2 linked regions of the Alloyangia pacifica genome follow. The main gene of each other region encodes a partner of the protein of the gene in region 2 in a complex. Links are inferred from orthologs where the notes say so. Each region holds a gene or a part of one and is shown on either strand. Other genes may lie near its edges.

Region 1 (5,182 bases), 1.4 Mb from region 2 along the record:
GACGCTGGCCATCGGGTTTGCCTACGCGGCGCAGGAGGCAGGGCAGGTCCCGCTCGAGCCCACCGACGCGCCGCTCGACATGATCGTGACCCCGACCGAGGTGATCGCGCCGAGCCGAGGCTGAGCGCGCCGAGCGAGACCGGTGCGGGGCGCGGCAGATGCCGGTACGCCCCGGTTTCACGGCTGTGCCGGGAGCGCCGGTGTCAGAGCGCCCGCCAGCCGATGTCGCGCCGGCAGAACCCTTCGGGCCAGTCCACGGCATCCACCAGCGCATAGGCACGCGCCTGCGCCTCGGCGAGTGTGGCGCCGCGGGCGGTGGCGTTCAGCACCCTGCCGCCGTTGGCGACGATCTTGCCGTCCTTCTCGGCGGTGCCGGCGTGGAACATCTGGGTGAAGCTGTCCTCGGGCAGGCCCTCGAGCCCGGAGATCACCGTGCCCTTCTCGTAGGCGCCCGGGTAGCCCTCGGCGGCCATCACCACGGTCATCGCGTGATCGTCGGCCCAGGTCACCTTGGCCTCGGCCAGTCGGCCCTCGGCACAGGCGTGGAGCAGGTCCAGCACCTGGCCGCCAAGGCGCATCATCAGCACCTGGCACTCGGGATCGCCGAAGCGGACGTTGTATTCCACGAGGCGCGGTTGTCCGTTCTCGATCATCAGGCCGACGTAAAGCACGCCCTGGTAGGGCGTGCCGCGGCGCGCCATCTCGGCCATGGTGGGGCGGACGATCTCGTCGAGCGCCTTTTGCGCCACCTCGTCCGAGAGCACCGGGGCGGGGGAATAGGCGCCCATGCCGCCGGTGTTGGGGCCGGTGTCGCCCTCGCCGACGCGCTTGTGGTCCTGCGCGGTGCCGATGGGCAGCACGTCGGTCCCGTCGACCAGCACGAAGTAGGACGCCTCCTCGCCGGTCATGAACTCCTCGATCACCACCTCGGCGCCGGCCCCGCCGAAGGCGCCGCCGAACATGTCGTCGATCGCCTCTTCGGCCTGCGCCACGGTCTCGGCGATGATCACGCCCTTGCCGGCGGCGAGCCCGTCGGCCTTGACCACGATCGGCGCGCCCTGGGCGCGCACGTGCGCCTTGGCGCTTGCGGCGTCGGTGAAGTGGCCGTAGCCGGCGGTGGGCGCGTTGGCGGCGTCGCAGATTTCCTTGGTAAAGCTCTTCGAGGCCTCGAGCCGGGCAGCCTCCTTGGAGGGGCCGAAGACCAGCACGCCTGCCTCGCGCAGCCGGTCGGCAACGCCCGCGGCGAGCGGCGCCTCGGGGCCGACGATGACGAGGTCGATGGCGTTCTCACCGGCGAATTCCGCCACCGCGCCGCCGTCCTCGACGTCGAGCGAGGCGCATTCGGCGATCTGCGCGATCCCGGCATTGCCCGGCGCGACGATCAGCTTGTCGCACTTGGGGTTCTGCATCACGGCCCAGGCCAGGGCATGTTCGCGACCGCCGCCGCCGAGGATGAGGATGTTCATGGGGCCCGCTCTTTCAAGGTGAGGATCGCGGGCTTCCTACCGGCGGCGGGGGGCTCTGGCAAGACGGCAGGACGCGCCCACCTTTCCCTTGGCGCCGCCGGGCGCTAGTCTGGGCAAAGCGCGGGCGGACCAGCCCGGACAGGGCACTTACGGCAAGACGGGCACCATGGACCTTTTCGAAGACGATACCCCCGGAGACGCAGGCGACGGCAACATGCCGGAATTCACCGTCTCGGAGCTGTCAGGCGCGGTGAAACGGGTGATCGAGGGCGAGTTCGGCTTCGTGCGGGTGCGCGGCGAGCTGGGGCGGATTTCGCGGCCGCGCTCGGGGCATCTCTACCTCGACCTCAAGGACGACAAGTCGGTGATCTCGGGCATCGTCTGGCGCGGCGTCGCTTCCAAGCTCGAAATGCAGCCCGAGGAAGGCATGGAGGTGATCGCCACCGGGCGGCTGACCACCTATCCCGGCCAGTCGCGCTACCAGATCATCATCGAGGACATGCGCCCCGCCGGGCTCGGTGCGCTCATGGCGATGCTGGAAAAGCGCAAGGCGATGCTGCAGGCCGAGGGGCTCTTTGATCCCGCCCGCAAGAAGCCGCTGCCGTTCCTGCCCGAGATCATCGGGGTCGTGACCTCGCCCTCGGGGGCGGTGATCCGCGATATCCTGCACCGGCTGCGCGAGCGTTTCCCGCGCAAGGTGCTGATCTGGCCCGTCGCGGTGCAGGGCAAGAGTTCGGCCGCCGAGGTCGCCCGGGCCATCGAGGGGTTCAACGCGCTCAGCCCGGGCGGCGCGCTGCCGCGGCCCGACCTGCTGATCGTCGCCCGGGGCGGCGGCTCGGTGGAGGATCTCTGGGGCTTCAATGAAGAGATCGTGGCGCGGGCGGCCGCGGCCTCGAAAATCCCGCTGATCTCGGCGGTGGGCCATGAGACCGACACCACGCTCATCGACTTCGTCTCGGACCGCCGCGCGCCGACGCCAACCGCCGCCGCCGAGATGGCGGTGCCGGTGCGTATGGAGCTTCTGGCGCGGACCGGGGAGGGACAGCTGCGGCTGACCCGCGCGCTCAGCCACCGGCTCGAGGTGCGCGGCCAGCGGCTGCGCGATCTGGCCCGGGCATTGCCGCGGGCCGAGGCGCTTCTGGACCAGCCGCGCCAGCGGCTCGACCTGCTGTCGGACCGGCTGCCGCAGGCGCTGATCCGCGGGGTCGACCGGCGCCGGCTGGCGCTCTCGCAGCCCGCCGGGGCGCTGCGCCCGGGGCTGCTGAGCCGCATGCTTGCCACCCGCGCCGAGGCGCTGGGGCGCCGCGCCGACCGGCTGTCGATCCGGCCAATCCAGCGCGAGATCGCGCTCGGGGCCGACCGGCTGAGCGCGCTCGGCAAGCGGCTCGATGATGCTGGCACACGCAGGGTCGAGGAGCCCCGGGCCAAGCTCGACGGGCTTGACCGTCTCCTGCAAACGCTGAGCTACAAGGGCACGCTGGCGCGCGGCTACGCGGTGGTGCGCGGCGAGGGTGGGCAGGTGCTGACCACGGCTTCCGCCGCGAAGGAGGCCGCCGGGCTAGAGATCGAATTTGCCGACGGGCGGATGAAGATCGGCGGCGCGGCCTCGGGCAAGCCCAGGAAGGCCAAGGCGCCGGAGCAGGGGAGCCTGTTCTGAGGCGTCGAGACCCGGGGCTCGGCCCCCGCCGCGCCGAGGGATATCTCGGCCCATGAAATGCAACCGGACGGTGCGCGCGATCGGCGAGGCGCCGTCTTCAGACGCCGGTGTCTGGCCCGTAGCAGAGCATCGGCGTGTCGCCCTGCTGCGCCTCGTAGAGCACCGTGTTCTGCGGGTCGTTCTGAAACACCGCCCGCAGTTTGCCGCTCTCGCGGTAGAAACTCCAGCATTGCGGGGCGTTCATATCCTCGTAGACGAAGCAGATCATCTGGGCCTCGGCGTACCAGCGGCCGTCCTTGCACTCGCCGTCCAGGAAGGACCAGCGCACCCGGCGGTCCGGCAGGTATTGCTCGACCCCGTAGGGCGCCCCGCCGCTGCCGAAGTAGAGCGTCTTGCCGGTGACATAGGACTCGAATTCCTCGGCGCTCATCGGCTGGGCGGCGGCGGGCGGGCTGGCAAGCAGGCAGAAGAGGAGGAGCACGAGGCGTGTCATGGGTGCAGCCTGCCAGAGGAGGGTCGGCGGCGAAAGGGAGAAGTGACCACGCGCGCCGGGGGCGTTCAGGAATTGCGGTAGACGGCGCAGATGCAGCCCGATTGTCGAAGCTCTGCGCAGAGATTTGCCGCTGCGCTGCGACCGTCGCGCCCGATCCGTGCCATCCAGTAGCCCCCCCGCGGGCTGGCGCGGCTTTTTTGCCAGACCAGCTCGGGCTGTTCGCCGCCGATCGGGCCGGAACAGGCCTTGGCGCGGCGGCGGAATTGCGCCAGCGCCCGGTCCTGGGTGGTGCCGAAGGCGATCTGCACGCCCCAGGGATGCAGTGGGGGGCGGGCCTCGGGATATTTGGTCAGCTTGCGCTCGCGCGCCAGCTCGTGGCAGGCCTGCTGGAAGGGCTTTTCGCCCTGCAGCCGGAAGTCATGGGTCTCGGGCGGGGTGTCGCGCCAGGTCTCGGCGGCGAGCCCGGTGATGATCGCCACGTAGTTGATCGTCTCGCGCGCCAGCCCGCCGCGCCGCGACATCAGCCCGTCGGCCCGTGCCTCGCCGCCGTTGTATGCCACCGCCGCCAGTCCCTGGTTGCCGTACCGACGGGTCAGCTCGCCGAGGTATTGCGCCGAATATTCCAGCGCCTCTGCAGGGTTGTAGGGATCCTTGAGGCCGCGCAGCTTCGCGGTCGACGGGATGAACTGGGCGATGCCCTGGGCGTTGGCGGGGCTGAGGGCGTTGGGGTTGAACCGGCTTTCTTGCCAGATGAGCCGGGCGAAGAAGCCGGGGTCGAGCCCGTTGCGCAGCGCGAGCTCCTCGAGCGCCTCGCAGGTGTCATGCACGAAATAAGAGGGCCGGATGCAATGCACAGACCCGAAGGCGCCGGGCGAGCAGAGCGTTCCCGGCTCCCGGGCGCCGTCGGACGGGGCGGGAGGCTCGGCCCGCAGCAGCGGCGCGGCAAGCAGGAGGACGAGGAAAAACACGGCCCGCAACATGCACCCATGAAGGCGCCGCGGGGCGGAAAGGTCAACTCACACTTTTATCTGCGCGCGGCACGTATTAGGTGAAAGCAAAGGCATTGAGAGGTCCAGCCATGTCCTTCTTCGGCAAGCTCAAGAGCAAGCTCTTCAAATCCTCCTCGAAGCTCGAGGAAGGGCTGGACGCGATCGTCCAGGAGGGGGGCACGCAAGACGCTCCCGAAATGGCGCCCGAAACCCCCGAGGTGCCGCAGACGCCGACCCCCGAGACGCCGACCCCCGGGACTCCGGCCCCCGAGACCCCCGGCCCGAACGTGCCGCCGCCGGTCCCCGAGACGCCGCCCGCGCCTGCGCCCGAGACCCCGCCGACGCCGGAAGAAGTGCCGCCCGCACCACCGCAGGAAACGCCGCCCGCTCCGGAGCCCGAGGCGCCGCCTCTGCCGGAGACGGAGCCGCAGCCCGAGCCGGAAACACCGCAGGCCCCGCCGCCCGCCGACCCCCGGCCCGCGCCGCTGGAAGCGCCGGTGATGCCGCCCTCGGACCCGTCTCCCATGCCCGCGCCGCTGGAGATCCCGGCGCCTCTGCAGGATCCGGAGGTGCCGCA
Region 2 (5,131 bases):
AACTTCAGTCCGTGGTCGAAGACGCCCTCGTCCGACAGCAGCTGCGCAACGTGGCTGCCGAAACCGCCGACCGCCCCCTCCTCAATGGTGAACAGCGCCTCGTGGTCCTGCGCCAATTGCAGGATCAGCTCGCGGTCGAGCGGCTTGGCGAAGCGGGCGTCGGCGACCGTGGGAGAGATGCCCCGCGCCTCGAGTTTCTCGCAGGCCTTGAGCACCTCCTGCAGCCGAGTGCCAAAGCTGAGGATCGCCACCCTGCTTCCGCTCCGGATCATCCGGCCCTTGCCAATGGGAAGGATCTGCGGGGTCTCGGGCATCTCGACGCCCACGCCTTCGCCGCGCGGGTAGCGGAACGCGATGGGCCCCTCGTCATGCGCGGCGGCGGTGGCGACCATATTGACCAGTTCGGACTCGTCGGCGGCGGCCATGACCACCATGCCCGGCAAGTTGGCCATGAAGGCGACGTCATACGCGCCCGCGTGGGTGGCGCCGTCGGCGCCCACCAGCCCTGCGCGGTCGATGGCGAAGCGCACCGGCAGGCGCTGGATCGCCACGTCGTGCACCACCTGATCGTAGCCCCGCTGCAGGAAGGTCGAATACATGGCGCAGAAGGGTTTCATCCCGCCCGCCGCGAGACCCGCGGAGAAGGTCACCCCGTGCTGCTCGGCGATGCCCACGTCGAAAACGCGGTCCGGGAAGCGCTCGGCCATCAGGTCGAGCCCCGTGCCGTCGGGCATGGCGGCGGTCACCGCACAGATCCGCGGATCCGCGGCGGCGAGCTGCGTGAGGGCTCTGGCGAAGACCTTGGTGTAGGCTGGCGCATTGGAGGGTGCCTTCTTCTGCTCGCCGGTGACCACGTCGAACTTGGCGCGGGCATGGCCGCGGTCGGCCGAGCCCTCGGCCGGGGCATAGCCCTTGCCCTTTTTGGTCAGCACGTGGATCAGGATCGGTCCGGTGGCCCGCGCCTTGACCGCGCGCAGCACCGGCAGCAGCTGGTCGAGGTCGTGCCCGTCGATCGGGCCGAGATAGGAAAAGCCCAACTCCTCGAAGAGCGTGCCGCCCACCGTCATCGACTTCAGCAAGTCCTTGGCGCGCTTGGCACCCTCGCGGAAGGGCGGCGGCAGCAGGCTCACAGCACCCTTGGCGGCGGCCTTGAGATCGTGGAACGGCGCCTCTGCATAGAGCCGGCTGAGGTAGGACGACATGGCGCCGGTCGGCGGCGCGATGGACATCTCGTTGTCGTTGAGGATGACGATCAGCCGCTTGCCGAGGTGGCCAGCGTTGTTCATCGCCTCGAAGGCCATGCCCGCCGACATCGAGCCGTCGCCGATCACCGCGATGGCATCGCCAAGCCCGGTCTCGCAGGAACCGCCGAGCTCGCGCGCCATGGCAAATCCGAGCGCGGCACTGATCGAGGTCGAGCTGTGGCCGGCGCCGAAGGGGTCATAGGGGCTCTCGGAGCGTTTCGCGAAGCCCGACAGCCCATCCTTCATGCGCAGCGTGCGGATGCGGTCGCGGCGGCCGGTGAGGATCTTGTGCGGGTAGCACTGGTGCGAGACGTCCCAGATCAGCTTGTCTCGCGGCGTGTCGAAGACCGCGTGCAATGCCACCGTCAGCTCCACCACGCCGAGCCCGGCCCCAAGGTGACCACCCGTTTCGGAGACAGCCGAAATGGTTTCGGAACGCAACTCGTGGGCAAGCCGGATCAGCTCGTCATCCGAGAGCCGCTTGAGATCGGCGGGCGTGGTCACACGGTCGAGCATGGGAGTCTCGGGGCGGGAGGACATAGGGTGCACCTCTGGCGTCAGTTGCTGCGGGAGATAACGAAGCGGGCTGCGGCCCGCAAGTTTTCCGCCCGGTCTGCATAGGGAGATAGTGCGTCGCAGGCCTCGTCCACCAGTTGCTGCGCGCGCAGCTTGGCGGCGTCGAGTCCCAGCAGCGAGACGAAGGTGGCCTTGCCGCGCCCGGCATCCTTGCCCACGGCCTTGCCCATCATCGCCGCATCGCCTTCGACGTCGAGGATGTCGTCGGCGATCTGGAAGGCAAGACCGAGCCGGTCCGCGTAGGCGGTGAGCGGCGCCGGGTCGACCTCGGCCAGCCGCGCGCCGGCCTCTGCAGACCAGCGGATCAAAGCACCGGTCTTACCTGCCTGCAGCGCGGTGATCTGCGCCAGGTCCAGCGGCACGTCGGTGGCCTCGGCGGCCATGTCGAGCGCCTGCCCCATGACCATGCCGCGCGCGCCCGCGGCGCGGGCCAGCGACAGCGCCAGATCGGCGCGCACCGCGCCCGAGGGATGGCAACGCGGGTGGCTCACCAGCTCGAAGCCGAGCGCCTGCAGCGCATCCCCGGCGAGGACCGCCGTCGCCTCGTCCCACTTGCGGTGCACCGTGGGCAGACCCCGGCGCAGGTCGTCATTGTCCATGCAAGGCAGATCGTCATGCACCAGCGAATAGGCGTGCACGGCTTCGATGGCGCAGGCGGACCAGATCGCGTGGCCCTCGGGCACCCCGTGCAGCCGGGCGGATTCCAGCACCAGATAACCGCGCAGCGCCTTGCCGCCGCGGGTGGCATAGCCCATGGCCTCGACCACCGGCAGTGCCTCGTGCTCGTCCAGGACACTTTCGAGGTGGGCGGCGACTGCCGCCGCCGCACCGACCAGGGATTGTGCGAACATGGAGGGTCAGAGCCCCTCGACCGGCTTGGTGCCCGTGGGCTCGCCGTTCGCGTCGAGGGTGATCGCGGCGACCTTCTCCTCGGCCGCCTTGAGCTTGGTCTCGCAGTGCTTCCGCAACTCGCTGCCGCGCTGGTAGAGCGCAATCGACTCCTCGAGCGGCACCTCGCCGCGTTCGAGCTGGGTCACCACCTGCTCGAGCTCCGCCATTGCCTGTTCAAAGCTCATCTCTGCGACGGGGGTGTCAGTCATCTGCCTGCCTCGATCAATTCTTCTACGTGCACCCGGGCCGAGTCCGCGAGCGCGCGCAGATCATAACCACCTTCGAGAAGCGAGACCACCCGCCCCTGCGCGGTGCCCTGCGCGATCCGGCAAAGCTCGCGGGTGAGCCATTCGAAGTCCTCCTCGCGCCAGTTGAGCTCGGCCAGCGGGTCGTCGGCATGGGCGTCGAAGCCGGCCGAAATGATGACGAGCTCGGGACGGAAGGCCTCGAGCCGCGGGAAGGCCTGTGCCGCGTAGGCGGCGCGCATCTCCGCGCCTCCGCTGCCCGGCGGCAGGGGGAGGTTGAGCACATTGTGGTGCCCGCCGGTCTCGTCGGCCGCGCCGGTGCCGGGCCAGAGCGGGTATTGCTGCGAGGTGACAACCAAAGCGCGCGGCTCATCCCAGAGAAGGGCCTGCGTGCCGTTGCCGTGGTGCACGTCAAAGTCGACGATGGCGACGCGCTCCAGCCCGTGGTGGTCGAGCGCGTGTTTCGCCGCGATCGCCGCATTGCCGAAGAGGCAGAAGCCCATGGGCGTCTCGGCCTCGGCGTGGTGGCCAGGCGGACGGGTGGCGCAGAAGGCGGTCTTTACCTCCCCCGCCAGAACTGCATCCACCGCCCGCACCGCTCCGCCGACCGCGCGCCGCGCGGCCTCCAGCGAACGCGGCGAGAGCCAGGTGTCCTCGTCGAGCGGGATCAGCCCTTCGCCGGGCAGCGCCCCGCTCAGCCGGTCGAGATAGGCCTGAGGGTGCACCCGCAGGATGTCGCGATCCTCGCAGCGCGGCGCAGCTAAGCGCAACAGATCAAGCCCCTGCAAGGCGTGCAGCACGTGGTCGAGCCGGGCCACCTGTTCGGGGTGGCCGTCGGGTGTCAGGTGGTCGAGACAGTCGGCATGGGTGATCAGCGCGCAGCCCATTGTGGCCCTCCTCCGGTTGTGGGTCCGAGGCAGCAGAGCGTGATTCCTCTGCAGGGACAAGGGCAGGTACGCCGGCAGGCGGACCCCCTCCTGCTGCGGTCAATCAGGCGCCAGCATGTATCCCGCGCCGCGCACGGTCTGCAGATAGCGCGGTTGCTTGGGATCGCTCTCGATTTTACGGCGCAGGCGGGTGATCTGCACGTCGACCGCGCGCTCCTGCGCCTGACCCTTGTCGCGGCCCAGTTCCTCGACCAGCCGCGTGCGGCTCAGCGCCTCGCCGGGCTTGGCCGAGAAGATGCGCATCAGCTGGCTCTCGGTCGCGGTCAGCCGCACCAGGTCGTCGCCGTGCCACATCTCGCCGCGCTCGATGTCGTAGCGGATCGGGCCGAGGGTCAGCAGCTTGGGCTGGATCGCGTCGGCGGCGGGGCTCTCGGGCATGCGGCGCAGGATCGCGTTGATCCGCAGCAACAGCTCCTTGGGCTCGAAGGGCTTGGCCAGGTAGTCGTCCGCCCCGGCCTCGAGCCCGGCAATCCGGTCCTCGGTCTCGCCCCGGGCGGTGAGCAGCATGATCGGCGTGTGGCGGGTCTCGCGAAGCGCGCGGGTGAGGCTGATGCCGTCCTCACCGGGCATCATCACGTCGAGCACGATCAGGTCGAAATCGAGCCCCGCGAGAAGCCGCCGCGCATGCGCCGCGTCGCGCGCCGCGCTGACAAGAAAGCCGTGGCGGATCAGGAACTTCTGCAGTAGGCTCCGGATGCGTTCATCGTCGTCGACGATCAGCAGATGCGCGTCTGGATCGCTCATCCGCGGTTCTCCCGGAGCCGCTGGTACTGGCGCTGCATCTCGGGGTCCATCATCGCCTCGAGCACCTGCTTGAAGCCCGCCACCGCCTCGGGTCCGACCTGCCGGTACGCCGCCCGCATCCGCGCGCGCTGCGCGTCTGAGAGCTGCTTTTCCAGCGCGTCCCCGGCCTCGGTCAGGTAAAGATGGCGCTCGCGCTTGTCGGCGCGGCCAACCCGGCTTTCGACCAGCCCGTCCTCGACCAGCGTGCGCAGCACCCGGTTGAGCGATTGCTTGGTGACCCCGAGAATATTGAGCAGGTTGTTGACCGTGGTGCCCGGCGCGCAATGGATGAAATGGATCGCGCGATGGTGGGCCCGACCGTAGCTGAGCCCCTGCAGGATGCGGTCCGGGTCGGCGGTGAACCCGCGATAGGCGAAGAACATCGCCTCGATCCCCTGCCGCAGCTGCTCATCCGTCAGAAAGAGCAGCGACTCACCGCCCAGAA

What was found. Proteins that work in one complex are often made in the same cells at the same time.
Region 1: the proteins of CEW88_RS11365 (region 2) and xseA are in contact, whole or in part, in a cryo-EM structure (PDB 8TXR), measured with the Escherichia coli proteins. The link is inferred for Alloyangia pacifica from one-to-one orthologs.

The regions. Positions count from the first base shown.
Region 1 is NZ_CP022189.1:973,629-978,810, forward strand. The notes cover bases 896-3,877. They hold xseA (exodeoxyribonuclease VII large subunit), read left to right. Parts: upstream 896-1,632; coding sequence 1,633-3,123; downstream 3,124-3,877. Other genes in these bases: purD (phosphoribosylamine--glycine ligase), read right to left, coding at 896-1,466; CEW88_RS04705 (hypothetical protein), read right to left, coding at 3,221-3,616; CEW88_RS04710 (lytic transglycosylase domain-containing protein), read right to left, coding at 3,682-3,877. Also shown: CEW88_RS04690 (5-formyltetrahydrofolate cyclo-ligase), read left to right, coding at 1-124; more of purD, read right to left, coding at 204-895; more of CEW88_RS04710, read right to left, coding at 3,878-4,584; signal recognition particle-docking protein FtsY, read left to right, coding at 4,695-5,182. UniProt on the Escherichia coli protein: Bidirectionally degrades single-stranded DNA into large acid-insoluble oligonucleotides, which are then degraded further into small acid-soluble oligonucleotides.
Region 2 is NZ_CP022189.1:2,355,029-2,360,159, forward strand. Bases 1,300-4,230 are described here. They hold CEW88_RS11365 (exodeoxyribonuclease VII small subunit), read right to left. Parts: upstream 2,921-4,230; coding sequence 2,678-2,920; downstream 1,300-2,677. Other genes in these bases: dxs (1-deoxy-D-xylulose-5-phosphate synthase), read right to left, coding at 1,300-1,784; CEW88_RS11360 (polyprenyl synthetase family protein), read right to left, coding at 1,802-2,671; CEW88_RS11370 (histone deacetylase family protein), read right to left, coding at 2,917-3,843; CEW88_RS11375 (response regulator), read right to left, coding at 3,943-4,230. Also shown: more of dxs, read right to left, coding at 1-1,299; more of CEW88_RS11375, read right to left, coding at 4,231-4,647; CEW88_RS11380 (MarR family winged helix-turn-helix transcriptional regulator), read right to left, coding at 4,644-5,131. UniProt on the Escherichia coli protein: Bidirectionally degrades single-stranded DNA into large acid-insoluble oligonucleotides, which are then degraded further into small acid-soluble oligonucleotides.